2 regions of the Pseudoclavibacter chungangensis genome follow, and region 2 is predicted to be linked to the other one. Evidence: riboswitches for the same ligand, from Rfam matches in the RefSeq annotation. Region 2 holds a riboswitch; the other holds the start of a gene.
The links. Region 2 has a riboswitch for thiamine pyrophosphate ahead of thiM (hydroxyethylthiazole kinase). Riboswitches for the same ligand answer to the same signal wherever they lie in the genome.

Region 1 (7,189 bases), 630 kb from region 2:
GAGCCGCGACGAGGCGGAGGCGCTCGCGGCGGCCCACCCGGAACGCGCCGTCGCCGTCCGCGGCGACGTGCGGGACCGGGCCGAGGTCGAGGCGCTGTTCGCCGCGGGGGAATCCGCGTTCGGCGGTCCCGTGACGACGGTCATCAACAACGCGCTCGTCGACTTCTCGTTCGACGGGGACGGCCGCGCGAAGGCCGACGAGATCGCCTACGGTGCATTCGCCGCGCAGTTCGCCGGCTCCGTGGAGGGCGCCCTCAACACCGTGCAGTCGGCGCTGTCCGGCTTCGAGCGGGCGGGGTCCGGCCGGATCGTCAACATCGGCACGAATCTCTTCCAGAACCCCGTCGTGCCGTATCACGACTACACCGCTGCCAAGGCGGCGCTCCTGTCGCTCACGCGCACGTTCGCATCGGATCTCGGGCCGCGCGGCATCACGGTCAACATGGTCAGCGGCGGGCTGCTGCGGACGACCGACGCGAGCGCCGCGACCCCCGCGGCCGTGTTCGATGCGATCGCGGCGAGCACGCCGCTGCGCCGCGTCACGACGCCGACCGAGTTCGCCGATGCCGTCCTCTTCTTCGCGTCACCGTGGTCCCGCGCGGTGACGGGCCAGAACCTCGTCGTGGACGGTGGGCTCGTGGCCGACTGAGGACGCGGGGTGTCGATCGGCGGATGTGCGGACCGCGTCGCGGACGCCCACGGTTCAGTGGGCGTGCAGCCGACGGGCTCGAGAAGCTCGGAACTTGACCCGACGATGAGCCATGAATCCCGTCACGCCGCGACCGACACGGATGTCGAGGCCGTTGCGGAGATGCTCGCCGATGCGATGCGATGCGATGCGATGCGATGCGATGCGATGCGATGCGATGCGATGCGATGCGATGCGATGCGATGCGGACGCCGTCATCGGTGAGGCCGTGGGCGGCACCGCGGGCGAGGGCCGCGGACGGGTGTCGGCTCGGCACTCATCGAGTCGCGACCCGAACGGCTCGACGCGCCGGTCGGTCGGGCGGCGGCATACCTCGAGGCGTCGACCGAGCGGAGTGCCCGGCTCTACGCGCGCCACGGGTTCGAGCGCACCGGTGTGGTGCCCGGTTTCGACACGCCGGACCTGCCGATCGCCATGTGGCGCGACGGGACGAGCTCGCTCCGGACCCCGGCGACGTCCTGAGACCACCTGGCCGCACCGAGCGAGGATGTGCCCGTGCGGCGGCGGCCCGGGCGTGCGTATGCTGGCCGAAGTGACACGGGGTGCCGTCGCGAACGGCTGAGAACAGACCCGTCGAACCTGATCCAGTTCGTACTGGCGAAGGGAATGTCCGGGCATCGTCGTCGGACCCGTCGCGGCGGAGCCGCACGCGGCCGGACGAGACCTCGGGCGGACCTCGCCACTCGCCGAGAGGACCACGGCCCATGACGACGACCGACGCACGCCGCACGATCCGACTGGGCTTGTTCGCATTCGGCTGCGGGCACCATTCCGCGGCCTGGCGGGCGCCCGATTCGAGCGTGGAACGGCTCGGCGACATCGGCTACTGGACGGAGCTTGCCCGCACCGCCGAGCGGGGCGGCCTGGACGCGTTCTTCCTCGCCGACGGCCAGGCGCTCGGCGTCGGCGCGGTCTCGCGGGGGCCGCTCTGGCTCCTCGAACCGATCACGACCCTCGCGGCGATCGCGGCCGCGACCGAACGGATCGGACTCATCACGACGGTATCGAGCACGTTCTGGGATCCGTTCCACGCGGCCCGCCAGCTCGCCGGCCTCGACCACGTCTCACACGGTCGGGCCGGGATCAACGTCGTCACGTCGATGACCGACGACGAGGCGCGGAACCACGGCATGGAGCGGCTCCCACCGCATGCGGAGCGCTATGCGCGGGCGGCGGAGTTCGTGGAGGTGCTGCGCGGCCTGTGGCGGTCGTGGCCGCGCGACGCGATCCGCGCCGATCGTCACGGCTCGTATGTCGACGCGCACGCGCTGCGTCCGATCGACCATCACGGCGAGGCGTTCGACGTGGCCGGCCCGCTGAACGTCCCGAGCTCGCCGCAGGGACACCCCGTCGTGTTCCAGGCGGGGGCGTCGGAGCAGGGCCGAGACCTCGCCGCCCGCTCCGCGGAAGGGATCTACGCCGTCGCGTGGGACCTCGAACAGGCGCGGGAGTTCCGCGACGACGTCCGTCGCCGAGCGAGCGCGTTCGGCCGCGACCCCGACGGCATCGCCGTGATGCCGGGACTCGTGACGCACGTCGCGTCGACGGAGCGGGAGGCGCGCGAGCGGCGTCGTGCCCTCGACGAGCTGCTGCCCGTCGAGGACAGCCTCCGCCAACTGGCGTTCTTCGTCGGCCGGGACACGAGCGAGTGGGACCTCGACGCGCCCGTTCCCGAACTCGCACCGCTCTCGTCCTTCGAGGGGCCGAAGGGACGCTACGCGACCGTGCTCAGGATCGTGGCGACCCGGAACCCCACGGTCCGTGAACTCCTCGGCGTCCTCGCGGCCGGCGGGGGACACGCGACCTTCATCGGGACGCCCGAGCAGGTGGCGGACGAGATCGAACGCTGGGTCGACGCGGGTGGTGCGGACGGATTCAATCTCATGCCGCCGACCCTGCCCGGCGGCATCGAGGAGTTCGTCGAGCACGTCGTCCCGATCCTGCGCCGACGCGGTCGTCGCCCGCTCGCCGAGGACGCCGGGGCGACGACGCTGCGCGAACGGCTCGGGCTCCCCGCGCCGCGCTGACGGTCGGTCGGGCGCGGAACGCCCGCCGACGCGTCAGCGTGCCGGTCGTCTCGCACCGAGCGCGACGCCGCGCAGCCGGTCCTCGTTCGCGGCGAACAGGCGACGCATCGCGAGCACGCGTCGCCGTGCATCGGCGTCGCGCAGCACGTTCCGGAGGATGCGCAGCGTGCCGACGAGCCCCTCGTCGGCCAGGTTCCGCCGCATCTGCAGGAGCGCCATCGGCTCGCTGCCCGTCCACTCGACGACGAGCCCGGCGCCTTCCAGCAGCGCGCGCCACTCCGCGACCGTGAGCGGCCGGGCGTTGACCTTGATCGTGCGGGCGAGGTCCCGCTGGAGGGCGCTCGTGACGTCCGGATCGAGGTCGTCCGGATGCAGGCCGAGCTCGTGGATCGCGTAGCGACCGCCCGGCCGGAGCAGCCGAACGGCCTCCGAGACGATCGCGTGCTTGCCGCGCTCGGACTGCATCGTGAGCATCGCCTCGCCGATCACGAGATCCGCGCTTGCGGCCGGGAGCCCCGTCTCGGCCGCATCGGCCTCGACGACGCGCCCCGCGTCGCCGACGGCGCGCGCCGTCAGGCGCACCGCGTCCGGATCACGTTCCACACCCGTGTACGAGCCCGGATGCGCGGCGATGACGTCGATCGCGGTCCGGCCGAGCCCCGGCGCGAGCTCGACGACGTCCGCCCCCGCGATGTCGGCGTGCGCGAGCAGGCGGCGCGTGAGCCGGAGCCCGCCGGGGCGGAGGACCCGCTTCCCGAGCCGCGCGAGGAGCCAGTGTCCCGGCGTGTTCGCCGCCGCGCGTTCCTCGAACGGCACCCTCGTCTCGTCGGTCATCGCTCCGCTCCCGTTCGCGTCGTGTCGGCGATCGTCCCGCTCGCGGGCGCCTCGTGCCGGACCGTGAGGAGGAACACGCTGTCCTCGATCGCACGCACGGCGTGCCGCTCCGGCGGGATGCCGATGAGCGTGCCGGCCACGAGGTCCCACTCCCGTCCGTCGCCGACGAGCACGACCCGGCCGCGCAGCATCTGCAGCGTCGCCTCCGGCGGGCTCTCGTGCTCGCCGAGCGCCGTCCCGTCGAGCAGGGCGAGCACCGTCTGTCGCAGCAGCTCGCCCGCGTGAACCGATCGGGCGGCCCGTCGTGCAGGGGCCGAGCGTGCCGCGTCGAGCAGCTCGGTGCCGAGTGCAGCGAGGTCGACGGGGGACACATCGGGGCTCGTCATGCCCCGAATCTATGCGCGCGCGTCGGGTCGCGCCGTTGCCTGGGCAACGCGACGCCGATCAGCGCGCGTAGTGCGCGATGAGGCGAGCCCGGTCGCGCACGCCGTGCTTGCGCAGCACGCTCGTGACGACGTTCTTCACGCTGCCCGTCGAGAGGAACAGGCGCTGCGCGATCTCGCGGTTGGAGAGTCCCTCGAGCAGGGCGTCGAGCACCTCGCGCTCGCGCTCGGTGAGATCAGGGGCTGTCGTCGGCCCGCCCCGGGGTGAGGCGAGGACTCGAGCGACGAGGAGTTCGGCGGGGACCGAACCGAGCACCGTCCCGCCCCCGTGCACGCGCCGGACCGCGTCGCCGATGTCGCCCGGTGATGCGTCCTTCAGGAGGTATCCCTTCGCGCCCGCGCCGAGCGCCCGGAGCAGCAGCTCCTCGTCGTCGAACGTCGTGAGCACGATGCACGGCACTCGCGGATGGGGCTCACGCAGACGCTCGATGAGCTCCGGTCCGTCGAGTCCCGGCATGCGCGCGTCGACGAGTGCGACGTCGACGACCACGGATCGGAGCACGTCGAGGGCGCCGAGGCCGTCGGCCGCGTCGGCGACGACCCGCAGATCGTCGGTCGTCCCGAGCATGACGCGGAGGGCATCGCGGATGAGCGGCTGGTCGTCGACGACGAGGACGCGGATCATCCGGCACGCCCCGTCGCGTCGATGTCGTGGGACGGGACGTGCACGCGGAGGGTCGTGCCGGGCCGATCCGGGGAACCGGGCGTGAGGGTCATGGTGCCGCCGAGCGCGACGGCCCGCTCGCGCAGGGCCGAGAGACCGAATCCCTCGACGACCTCGTGCGCGGGCACGCCGTCGTCCACCACGAGCAACTCGGTCGCCGTTCCGTCGACCCGCACGGCGACGGACACCCGCTTCGCGCCCGCATGGCGCACCGCGTTCGCGACCCCCTCCTGCGCGGCCCGGTACAGGGTGAGCGCCGCCTCGGCCGCGAGCTCGTCTGCCGGTCCCTCGACGTCGAGGCGGACGTCGATGCCCCCGGAGGAGGAGGTGAGGGCTCGGAGCGCGCCGACGAGTCCGCGCTCGTCGAGCGACGTCGGCCGAAGGGCGCGCACCCACAGGCGCGTCTCGCTGAGCGCACGCTCGACGCTCGATCGAGCGCCCTCGATCTGCGTCCACGCGCCCTCCTCGTCGCCGCCGCGCAGCAACGACGCGTTACCGAGCGACATCGTCGCGACCGTGAGGTGGTGGCCGACCGAGTCGTGCATCTCGCGGCTCATCCGCGCGCGTTCCTCGGCGAGCGTGAGCTTGCGGATGCGTGCGGCGAGCGCGAGCGCCTCGTCGCGTTCCCCCTCCGCGCGCGCGGCCGTCGCCCCGAGCGCGACGGCGAGTCCGCCGCCCGCGGTCATGAGCAGGCCCGTGCCGAGCACGGTGCCCGGCTCCCCGTCGAACACGAGCCACTGCGTCACCGAAAGGAGGAGGACGACCCCACCGACCGCGAGGGTCGTGACACGGGGGCCGATCACGAACGACAGGTTCGCGAAACCGAGCAATGGGACGAACAGGTGCATACCGGCCGAGGCGGTCAGACCGAGCGCGAGCGCGACGAGCACGAACAGGATCGCGAGTGCCACGCCGACGACCGGTCGGCGCCGGTCCCAGCGCAGCACGAACCACAGCCCCACGACCGCGAGCAGATTCAGGGCGCCGAGCCACGGTGGCGGCAGCAGCGACCAGGCGGACTGCACGAGGAAGTCGATGACCGCCGGGGCCAGCGTGAGCGCGAAGGCGAGGTCGATGTACTGCGGGTGCGCGCGTCCGAGCGGTCGATGCGACATAGAGCGAATGTACGTCGGGGCGCTCGCGGCGGACCGAGGTCGTGACCTTGGTCATGCGGATGCGTGCCGTTCGGGACGCGCGGTGCGAGGCGGTGTCGACGGACGATCGAGGGACGGTGCTCGACCGGCGAAACGGAGGAACGACATGTCGGACCACGGGACATCTCACACGGATGCGGCGCGGGCGCACTCGGTGCCGCTCGCGGGCCCCGCCGGGCGGCCGCGGCCGGCTCCCGGCCACGACGCCGCCACGACGGACCTCGCGACACGACGGGTGCGCTTCTGGCGGCATCCCGTGACCGTCGCGGTCTCGAGCGTCCTCACGCTCGTCGTCATGATCCCCGCGGGCATGCTCGCGCAGTTCCTGCTCGCGCCGCTCGCGGGGGACGACCTCACCCCGGTCACGGCGTCGTTCCTCGCATTCGGCATCGCCGTGCCGATGTGCGCGACAGCGATCCTCGTCGTGTTCCTGCTCCGCCGGCTCGCCCGCCTGCCGTTCCGCACCATCGGGATCCTGCCCGTCTCCCGGCTGTGGCTCGTCGTGCCCGCGGCGCTCGCGGCGTTCGCGATCGTCGCCGCGTCGGCGCTCGTCGGCCAGGTCCTCGCGGGTGGGGCGTGGGGATTCACGGCGCCCGAGACCGTCGGCCCCGGCGAGCTCACGCTGCTCCTCGTGCTGAGCTGTGTGTACGCGCTGTGCAGCCAGGCGTTCCCCGAGGAGCTCGTCTTCCGCGGACACCTCATGAGTGCGCTGCGTGGCCGCATGCCGGCGTGGGGCGTCATCGTCCTCAGCTCGCTCCTGTTCGGAGTGCTGCACCTCGTCTCGCAGTCGAGCGCCGAGGGCGCCTGGGAGCGGTCGCTCTACGCGCTCGCGGCGGGGGCCTTCGGATTCGCGGCGGCCGCGTTCTTCCACGTCACGGGGTCGGTCTGGGGGAGCGTCGGGATCCACTGGGGTCTGCACATCGGCCTGCGGCTCGTGCCCTTCGAGGCGAACGACGACGGCACCGTGCTCCTGAGCCAGATCCTCGGCTTCGTCCTCGTCGGTGTCGCGGTGCTCCGCCTCGGACGGAGACGTGAACGGGGCGCCGTGCGTGCGACGTCCGGCGCACCCATTGAAAACTAACGGCGCTCATTTAGGATCGGACCGTCCGCCGATTCCCGGCCGCACCCCACCGATCCGATGGGTCGTGCCCTATGTTCGGGAGACGCGGAACCATCGCATCGATTCAAGGAGGATTCATGACGAGCTACGAGGTCGTCAACCCGGCCACCGGCGAGACGGGGGAGACCTTCCCCACCGCATCGGCCGCGGACGTCGAGCAGGCCGTCGCGGGCGCGTTCGCCGCGTACACGAACTGGTCGCGCGCCACGACCGTCGCCGAACGTGCCGCGCTCATCGG
Region 2 (7,189 bases):
TCTTCCGGGAGCGCGGCTTCGACGAGGTGACGATCGCCGAGATCGCGCGGGCCGCAGGCGTCGCCGAGCGCACCGTGTACCGCTACGTCGGCAGCAAGGAGGCGATCGTCTTCGAGCACTCGCCGGGCACCTTCGAGCCGTTCCTCGACGCGCTCCGGCGGGAACCGCGCGACCTTCCCGTCACGGCCGCGGTGTCGAACTGTGTGCGCCGGTTCCTGTCGAGCGATGCCGAGCTGCAGACCGATCGCGACCGGGTGTCGCTCCTGCGCGAGACGCCGTCGCTGTACTCGGCCTGGTTGCTCGCGCTCCGTGACCTCGAGGCCGGGCTCGCCGCGTGGCTCGCGGAGCGCACCGGCGCACCGGCCGACGACGTCGGGATCCGCGCCGGGGCGGCCGCGATCACGGCCGCCCATCGCATCGCGAACGAGAGCTGGGACACGGGGGACATGGGCTCGTACCTCGACGGCTTCGAGCGTGCCCTCCGTGTGCTCGGCGCCCGTCTCGACGATCTCGTCGGCGCGCCGACCGCCGATCGGTCCGCGCCGGAACGAGACGACGCCGCGCCGTCCCGCGGTGCGGGCGCGTGATGGTCCAGGGCGGTGTCAGGCCTCCGGACGGCCGAGCGCCTCGAGCAGGCGCAACCAGATCTCGCTGACCGTGGGGTAGGCGGGGACCGCGTGCCAGAGCCGGCCGACGGGCACCTCCCCGACGATCGCGATCGTGGCCGCGTGCACGAGCTCGGCGACGGCCGGACCCACGAAGGTCGCGCCGATCACGACGTCGCGCTCGCGGTCGATCACGAGCCGTGCGGCGCCCTGATCGCGATCGCCCTCGAGTGCGGCGCCCGCGACCGACGAGAACCCGACGTCGACGACTCGGACGGGCCGCCCCTTGTCCGCCGCCGACGCGGCCGTGTGGCCGACGGCGGCGACCTCGGGGTCGGTGAACACGACCTGCGGGACCGCGTCGTGATCCGCCGTCGCGACGCCGAAACCCCACGGCGCGTCGTCGGGTGTGCGGCCCGCCGCCCGCGCGGCGATCGCGTCACCGGCCGCGCGGGCCTGGTACTTCCCCTGGTGGGTGAGCGGCGCGCGGCCGTTCACGTCGCCGACGCCGTAGAGCCAGTCGGTGCCCGGGACGAGCATCGTGTCGTCGACGTCGAGTGCGCCCCCGGGAGCGATGCCGACCGAGTCGAGGCCGACGTCGCCGCTCGCGGGCGCGCGACCTGTCGCGATGAGCACCTCGTCGGACACGATGTCGCCGTCGCCGGTCGTCACGTGCACACCATCGGCGGTGCGAGCGACGTGACGGATGTCGACACCCGTGCGGACGTCGACGCCGGCGGCCCGCAGCCCCTCGGTCACGCGCTCGCGCGCGAACGGCTCGAACGCGCCCAGCACCTCGTGCCGGACGAGCATCGTCACGCGGCTGCCGAGCGAGGCGAACGCGCTCGCGAGTTCGGTCGCGACGACGCCGCCGCCCACGACGGTGAGGCGGCTCGGCACGGTATGGGCGCTCGTCGCCTCCCGACTCGTCCACGGTGCGATGTCGGCGAGTCCGGGGATGTCGGGGACGAGTGCCGTGCTGCCCGTCGCGACGACGACCGCGGCACGCGCCCGCAACGTCGTGACCTCGCCCGTCTCGCCGGTGACCTCGACCGTGCGCTCGCCCGCGATCCGCCCGGTGCCGCGGACGAGCTCGGCGCCGATGCCCTCGACCCAGTCGACCTGGCCAGCGTCGGACCAGTGCGAGGTGAACGCGTCGCGGCGGTCGAGGACCGCGGCGACGTCGAGCCCGCCGCGCACGGCCTCGGCGACGCCGGGGAGCGCGCGCGCCGCGGCGAGCAGGCGGCCGGGACCGAGGAGCGCCTTGGACGGCATGCACGCCCAGTACGAGCATTCGCCGCCGACGAGTTCGCGCTCGACGAGTACCGTCTCGAGCCCGGCGGCGCGCGTGCGATCGGCGACGTTCTCGCCGACGGGTCCCGCGCCGATGATGATGACGTCGACCTCGCGCGCGCTCATGCGGCCCACGCCCCGTCTCGGTCGGCGCACCGACCCGCACAGGCGGCACGCCCCGGCGCGTGCCGCACCACGGCGGACGCACGATCCGACACGGACCGAAGGACGGCGGCGGGGCGCTCCGGCACAGGCTGCGGCGAGTCGGAGATGCGGTCCGGGGTGGACTGCGGTGAATCGGCGGTGGCGTCCGGCGAGGTCCGTGACGAGTCGGTCGCGCGGTCCGGCACGGACCGCGGCGAATCGGCGGTGGTGCCCGGCGCGGGCCGCGAAGTCGCGGACGATAGGAGTCTCGGTCGCATGGGTGCGACGATCCTCCCCGCGCGAGCAAGCGTCAACCGCGTCACCCGATCGCGGCGCCGATTCCCACCATCGCGTCATCGCGCGGAGCGATCCAGCCGGGTTGTTGCTACCGGGCCCGCGGCCCGGAAGCAACAACCCGGCTGGATGCTGTTCGACGGAGCGCGAACGCGAGCGCGGGCGGCGTCGTGGCGCGCGGCGGGGCGAGGACGGTGGTGCGAGGGGCGAGGACGGCGGTGCGAGGGCCGAGGAGTGCGGGGTGCGGTTGCAGGGTGGGTGGCGGTCGCGGTGTCGCCGGGCGCTCGAGTCGGGTAGCCTTCCGCGGAGAGTGACACGGGGTGCCCCACCGGGGCTGAGATCACACCCGTCGAACCTGATCTAGTTCGTACTAGCGAAGGGATGTCGCGCATGACGCGTACGCCATCTGCTGTTCTCACGTCCGCCGCCGAGTTGCTCGGGGAGGTGCGCCGGACGACACCGCTCGTCCAGTGCGTCACGAACGTCGTCACGGTCAATTTCGTGGCGAACACCCTCCTCGCGATCGGTGCGAGCCCCGCCATGGCCGATGTGCCGGGGGAGGCGGAACTGTTCGCTCGCGACATCGCGTCCGCCTCGCTCGTGAACCTCGGCACGCCGAGCGGCGAGCAGCGCCTCGGGATGCTCGAGACCGCGGCGGGCGCCACCGCGGGCGGGACGCCGTGGGTGTTCGACCCCGTGGCGGTGGGTGCCCTGCCGGTCCGGACCGCGCTCGCCGCCGAGCTCCTCGCCGCACGGCCGACCATCATCCGCGGCAACGCCTCCGAGATCAGTGCGCTCGCGGGCGCGACCGCGACGGGGCGCGGCGTCGACTCGCAGCAGGACGTCGATGACGCCCTCGACGCGGCCCGCACACTCGCGAACGCGACGGGTGGCGCCGTCGCGGTCTCCGGCCCCGTCGATCTCGTGACCGACGGCGAGAGCGTCGTCCGGATCGCGAACGGCGATCCGCTCCTCACCCGCGTCACGGGTGGCGGCTGTGCGCTCGGGGGCGTCGTCGCCGCGTTCGCGGCGGTCGCCGAGCGGCCGATCGACGCCGCGGTCGCGGCCTGCACCGCCTACGCGGTCGCCGCCGAGTTCGCGGCCGCGGTCGCGAACGGCCCCGGATCGTTCGCCGTCGCGTTCCTCGATGCACTCGACGCGCTCACGGCGGACGACATCGTCCGGGCGGGACGTGTGTCGTGAGCATCGATCTCGCCGTCTACCTCGTGACCGATCCGGACCAGTGCGCCGCCGCGGGCCGGACGGTGCCGGACACCGTCGCGCTCGCCGTCGCCGGCGGCGTGACGAGCGTGCAGGTGCGCGCCAAGGATCTCGCCGCGCGCGCGTTCGTCGATCTCGCCGTCGCCGTCGCGGCGGCGGTGCCGGCGCACGTGCCCGTGCTCGTGAACGACCGCGTGGACGTCTTTCTCGCGGCGCGAGCCCGCGGTGCGGCGCTCGCGGGCGTGCACCTCGGGCAGGACGATCTGCACCCCCGCGATGCGCGGGCGCTCATCGGGCCCGACGCCGTGCTCGGGCTCAGCGCCGCGACACCCGCCGAGCTCGCCGAGGCGACGTCGCTCGGTGCGCTCGTCGACTACGTCGGTATCGGCGCCGTGCGCGACACGGCGTCGAAGCGCGACGCACCCGCGGGGATCGGGGTCGAGGAGGTCGCACGCCTCGCCCGGGGAACATCGCTGCCGGCCGTCGCGATCGGCGGGATCCGTCCCGGCGACGTCGCGGAGCTCCGCGCGGGCGGGCTCGACGGCGTGGCCGTCGTGTCGTGGATCTGCGCCGCAGCTGACCCGCGGGCCGCCGCCGAGGAGCTGCGTCGGGTCTGGGAGGCGGCGGCATGAGCGACGCGACGACCTCGGCCGTCACGACGGGACGCGATGCCGGTGCACCCCCGCCCCGGGTGCTGAGCATCGCGGGCACCGATCCGACGGGCGGCGCGGGCATCCAGGCCGACCTCAAGAGCATCGCCGCGAACGGCGGGTACGGCATGGCCGTCGTCACGGCACTCGTCGCGCAGAACACCCAGGGCGTGCGCTCGATCCACGTTCCACCGACCGCGTTCCTCGTCGAGCAGCTCGACGCCGTGAGCGACGACGTCGAGATCGACGCCGTCAAGATCGGCATGCTGTTCGACGAGCACATCGTCGCCGCCGTTTCGGCCTGGCTCGCGGCGGTGCGTCCGCCGCTCGTCGTCCTCGACCCGGTGATGATCGCCGCGAGCGGTGACTCGCTCGTCTCGGGTGAGGCCGTCGCGGCGATCCGGGCCCTCCTCGCCGAGGTGGATCTCGTGACGCCCAACGTCCCGGAGCTCGCCGCCCTCGTCGAGGCGCCGCCCGCCTCGGGATGGGACGAACTGCTCGAGCAGGCCCGTCGGCTCGCCACCGACCATGGGGTGCTCGTAGTCGCGAAGGGCGGCCACCTCGAGGGGCCGGCCGCGCGCGACGCGCTCGTCGCGCCCGACGGCGAGATCGTCGAGTTCACCTCCGACCGCGTCGACACGCGGAATTCGCACGGGACGGGATGTTCGCTCTCGTCCGCGATCGCGACGCTTCGCGTGCGGACCGGGTCGTGGCCCGCCGCCGTCGGCGAGGCGAAGCGGTGGCTGACGGCGGCCCTGCGCGACTCGGACTCGCTCGCGGTCGGGCGCGGCAGCGGCCCCGTGTCGCACTTCGTCGGGCTGTGGGACGCCGCGGGGTCGCTCGGACCGCTCGGCGCGCACGTCGATAGGGTGATCCCCGGATCATCCGCGGAGCCCGCATCGTCCGACGGCGACCGCAACACGCCTGGCGCGGCCGAGGTGGAGCGCGCGTGGTGGGCGAGCATCGAACCGATCCGCACGGCGACCGACGAGCTCGCGTTCGTGCGCTACCTCGGTGACGGCACGCTCGATCGCGAGGCGTTCGTGCGCTACCTCGCGCAGGACGCGCTCTACCTGCGCGAGTACGCGCGGGCGCTCGCGGCCGCGAGCCTGCTCGCGCCGACGCCCGAGGAGCAGGCGTTCTGGGCGGCGAGCGCGAACGGGGCGATCGCGGCCGAGACCGAGCTGCACGCGGGCCGGGTCGGGCACGAGTCGCTCTTCTCGGCGGAGCCGTTCGACACGACCTCGGCGTACGTTGATCACCTCCTCGCGTTCGCCGCACGGGGGGACTACCTGGGCCTCGTCGCGGCGATCCTGCCGTGCTTCTGGATGTACGACGACATCGGGCGGCGGCTCGCGGCGCGACGACGTCCGGACCACCCGTTCGGCGACTGGCTCGCGACCTACGACGACCCGGCGTTCGCCGCGTCGACGCGTTCGGCGATCGAGATCGTGACGCGGCACGCCGCGGCGGTGGACGGCGAGGAGCGTGAACGCATGCGACGCGCGTTCGAGGTCTCGGCTCGACACGAGCTGCGGTTCTTCGCGGCGCCGCTGCAGGTGCCGAGCGACTGACGGTCCGTTCGTGCGCCGTCTCGGGGGCGCTCCCGGCGGATGACGGGTTCCCGAGCGCCACGGCACCGTCCCGGTGGCCGACACGCCCGGCCGGACGCGCACGGACCGGTGCGATCGGGCGTTCTGCCCCGATCGGACGGTCGAGGGGTCGGCGGGCGGTCTCGGTCGCCGCCGACGGGCGATCGCGGAGCGCGCTGCGACACCGCCCGGTTCCGCGTGTTCATGCGGATCGCACGAGGCGGCGACACCCGTGCGGCGGGTCCACGGGTGCCGGCGGGGGGAGCGGGCGGCAGGCCCGGCCGTCCCGCCGTGTGGGCCGCCGACGCCGGGGGTCGCGGCCGACGCGGTGTCGCGGGGCGCTCCTACACTGGTCGCACCGGTGATCCGGTGCGGGTCGGCACGTCTCCACCCGGCCACGGGACCACCACGGTGCGCGACCGCCCGGTCGCGCGCCGGTTCGGGCGCGAGCCGTGAGCGAGAGGAGCAGGGCAGCCCCGAGGACACCGCACGCACACCGCCGCGCACGGGGCGGCCCACCGCTCGCGCAGCGCGCATCGGGTGGGCCCGCTCGCGACCGAATCGGACGGAACTCCGCATGAACCGAAACGACGACCGAGCTACGCCCGACCCGGACCGCCCCGACGCGAACGACACCGCGGCAGCGCCGGATGCAGCCGGAACCGGCACGAACCGCGACCTCCACACCGGCGACGACGCCGGCACGGCCGACACACGCAGGACGGGAGCGAGCGGCGACGAGGGCGCGAGCACCCGAACGGCCCCCGACCGCTCGGCCGACGGCCGGACGAACCCACCCGTCGCCACGGTCGGGACGGCCGAGTCCGGGGCCGAGGCCGGGGCACCTGACGCGGACGCCGCCCCCACGGACCCCGTCACGCGCTGGCCCGTCTTCATCGGCTCGAGCGTGCTCATCCTCGCCGTCGCCGTGTGGGCGATGATCGATCCCGATCAGGCGGGTGAGCTCATCGGCGCGGTCGTCGTGTGGACGAGCGCGAACCTCGGCTGGTACTACATCCTCACCGCGGCGGTCGTCGTCGGTTTCGTGCTGTTCCTCGCGTTCTCGCGCCACGGCGGCGTGAAGCTCGGCCCCGATCACTCGAAACCGCAGTTCAGCCTCTTCACGTGGACGTCGATGCTGTTCGCCGCGGGCATCGGCATCGACCTCATGTTCTTCTCGGTCGCCGAACCCGTCTCGCAGTACTACGAGCCGCCGACCGGTGGCGGCGAGAGCATCGAGGCCGCACGACAGGCGATCGTCTGGACCCTCTTCCACTACGGCCCCGTCGGCTGGGCGATGTACGCGCTCATGGGCGGCGCCTTCGCCTACTTCGCGTACCGGCGCAATCAGCCCCTCAGCATCCGCTCGCTCCTCACGCCGCTGTTCGGC

Region 1: linked by a shared signal. The riboswitch ahead of HNR16_RS04840 (LLM class flavin-dependent oxidoreductase) and the one ahead of thiM (hydroxyethylthiazole kinase) in region 2 are both predicted to bind thiamine pyrophosphate.

Annotation. Positions count from the first base shown of each region.
Region 1 covers NZ_JACCFV010000001.1:1,082,247-1,089,435, forward strand. Annotated here, with positions in the region: gene HNR16_RS04835 (3-oxoacyl-ACP reductase) at 1-649, shown strand, start outside; TPP riboswitch at 1,238-1,333, shown strand; gene HNR16_RS04840 (LLM class flavin-dependent oxidoreductase) at 1,414-2,736, shown strand; gene HNR16_RS04845 (class I SAM-dependent methyltransferase) at 2,770-3,570, opposite strand; gene HNR16_RS04850 (cupin domain-containing protein) at 3,567-3,956, opposite strand; gene HNR16_RS04855 (response regulator transcription factor) at 4,015-4,638, opposite strand; gene HNR16_RS04860 (sensor histidine kinase) at 4,635-5,792, opposite strand; gene HNR16_RS04865 (CPBP family intramembrane glutamic endopeptidase) at 5,938-6,912, shown strand; gene HNR16_RS04870 (NAD-dependent succinate-semialdehyde dehydrogenase) at 7,029-7,189, shown strand, end outside.
Region 2 covers NZ_JACCFV010000001.1:454,195-461,383, forward strand. Annotated here, with positions in the region: gene HNR16_RS01960 (TetR/AcrR family transcriptional regulator) at 1-587, shown strand, start outside; gene HNR16_RS01965 (dihydrolipoyl dehydrogenase family protein) at 603-2,024, opposite strand; TPP riboswitch at 2,643-2,735, shown strand; gene thiM (hydroxyethylthiazole kinase) at 2,727-3,539, shown strand; gene thiE (thiamine phosphate synthase) at 3,536-4,189, shown strand; gene HNR16_RS01980 (bifunctional hydroxymethylpyrimidine kinase/phosphomethylpyrimidine kinase) at 4,186-5,781, shown strand; gene betT (choline BCCT transporter BetT) at 6,377-7,189, shown strand, end outside.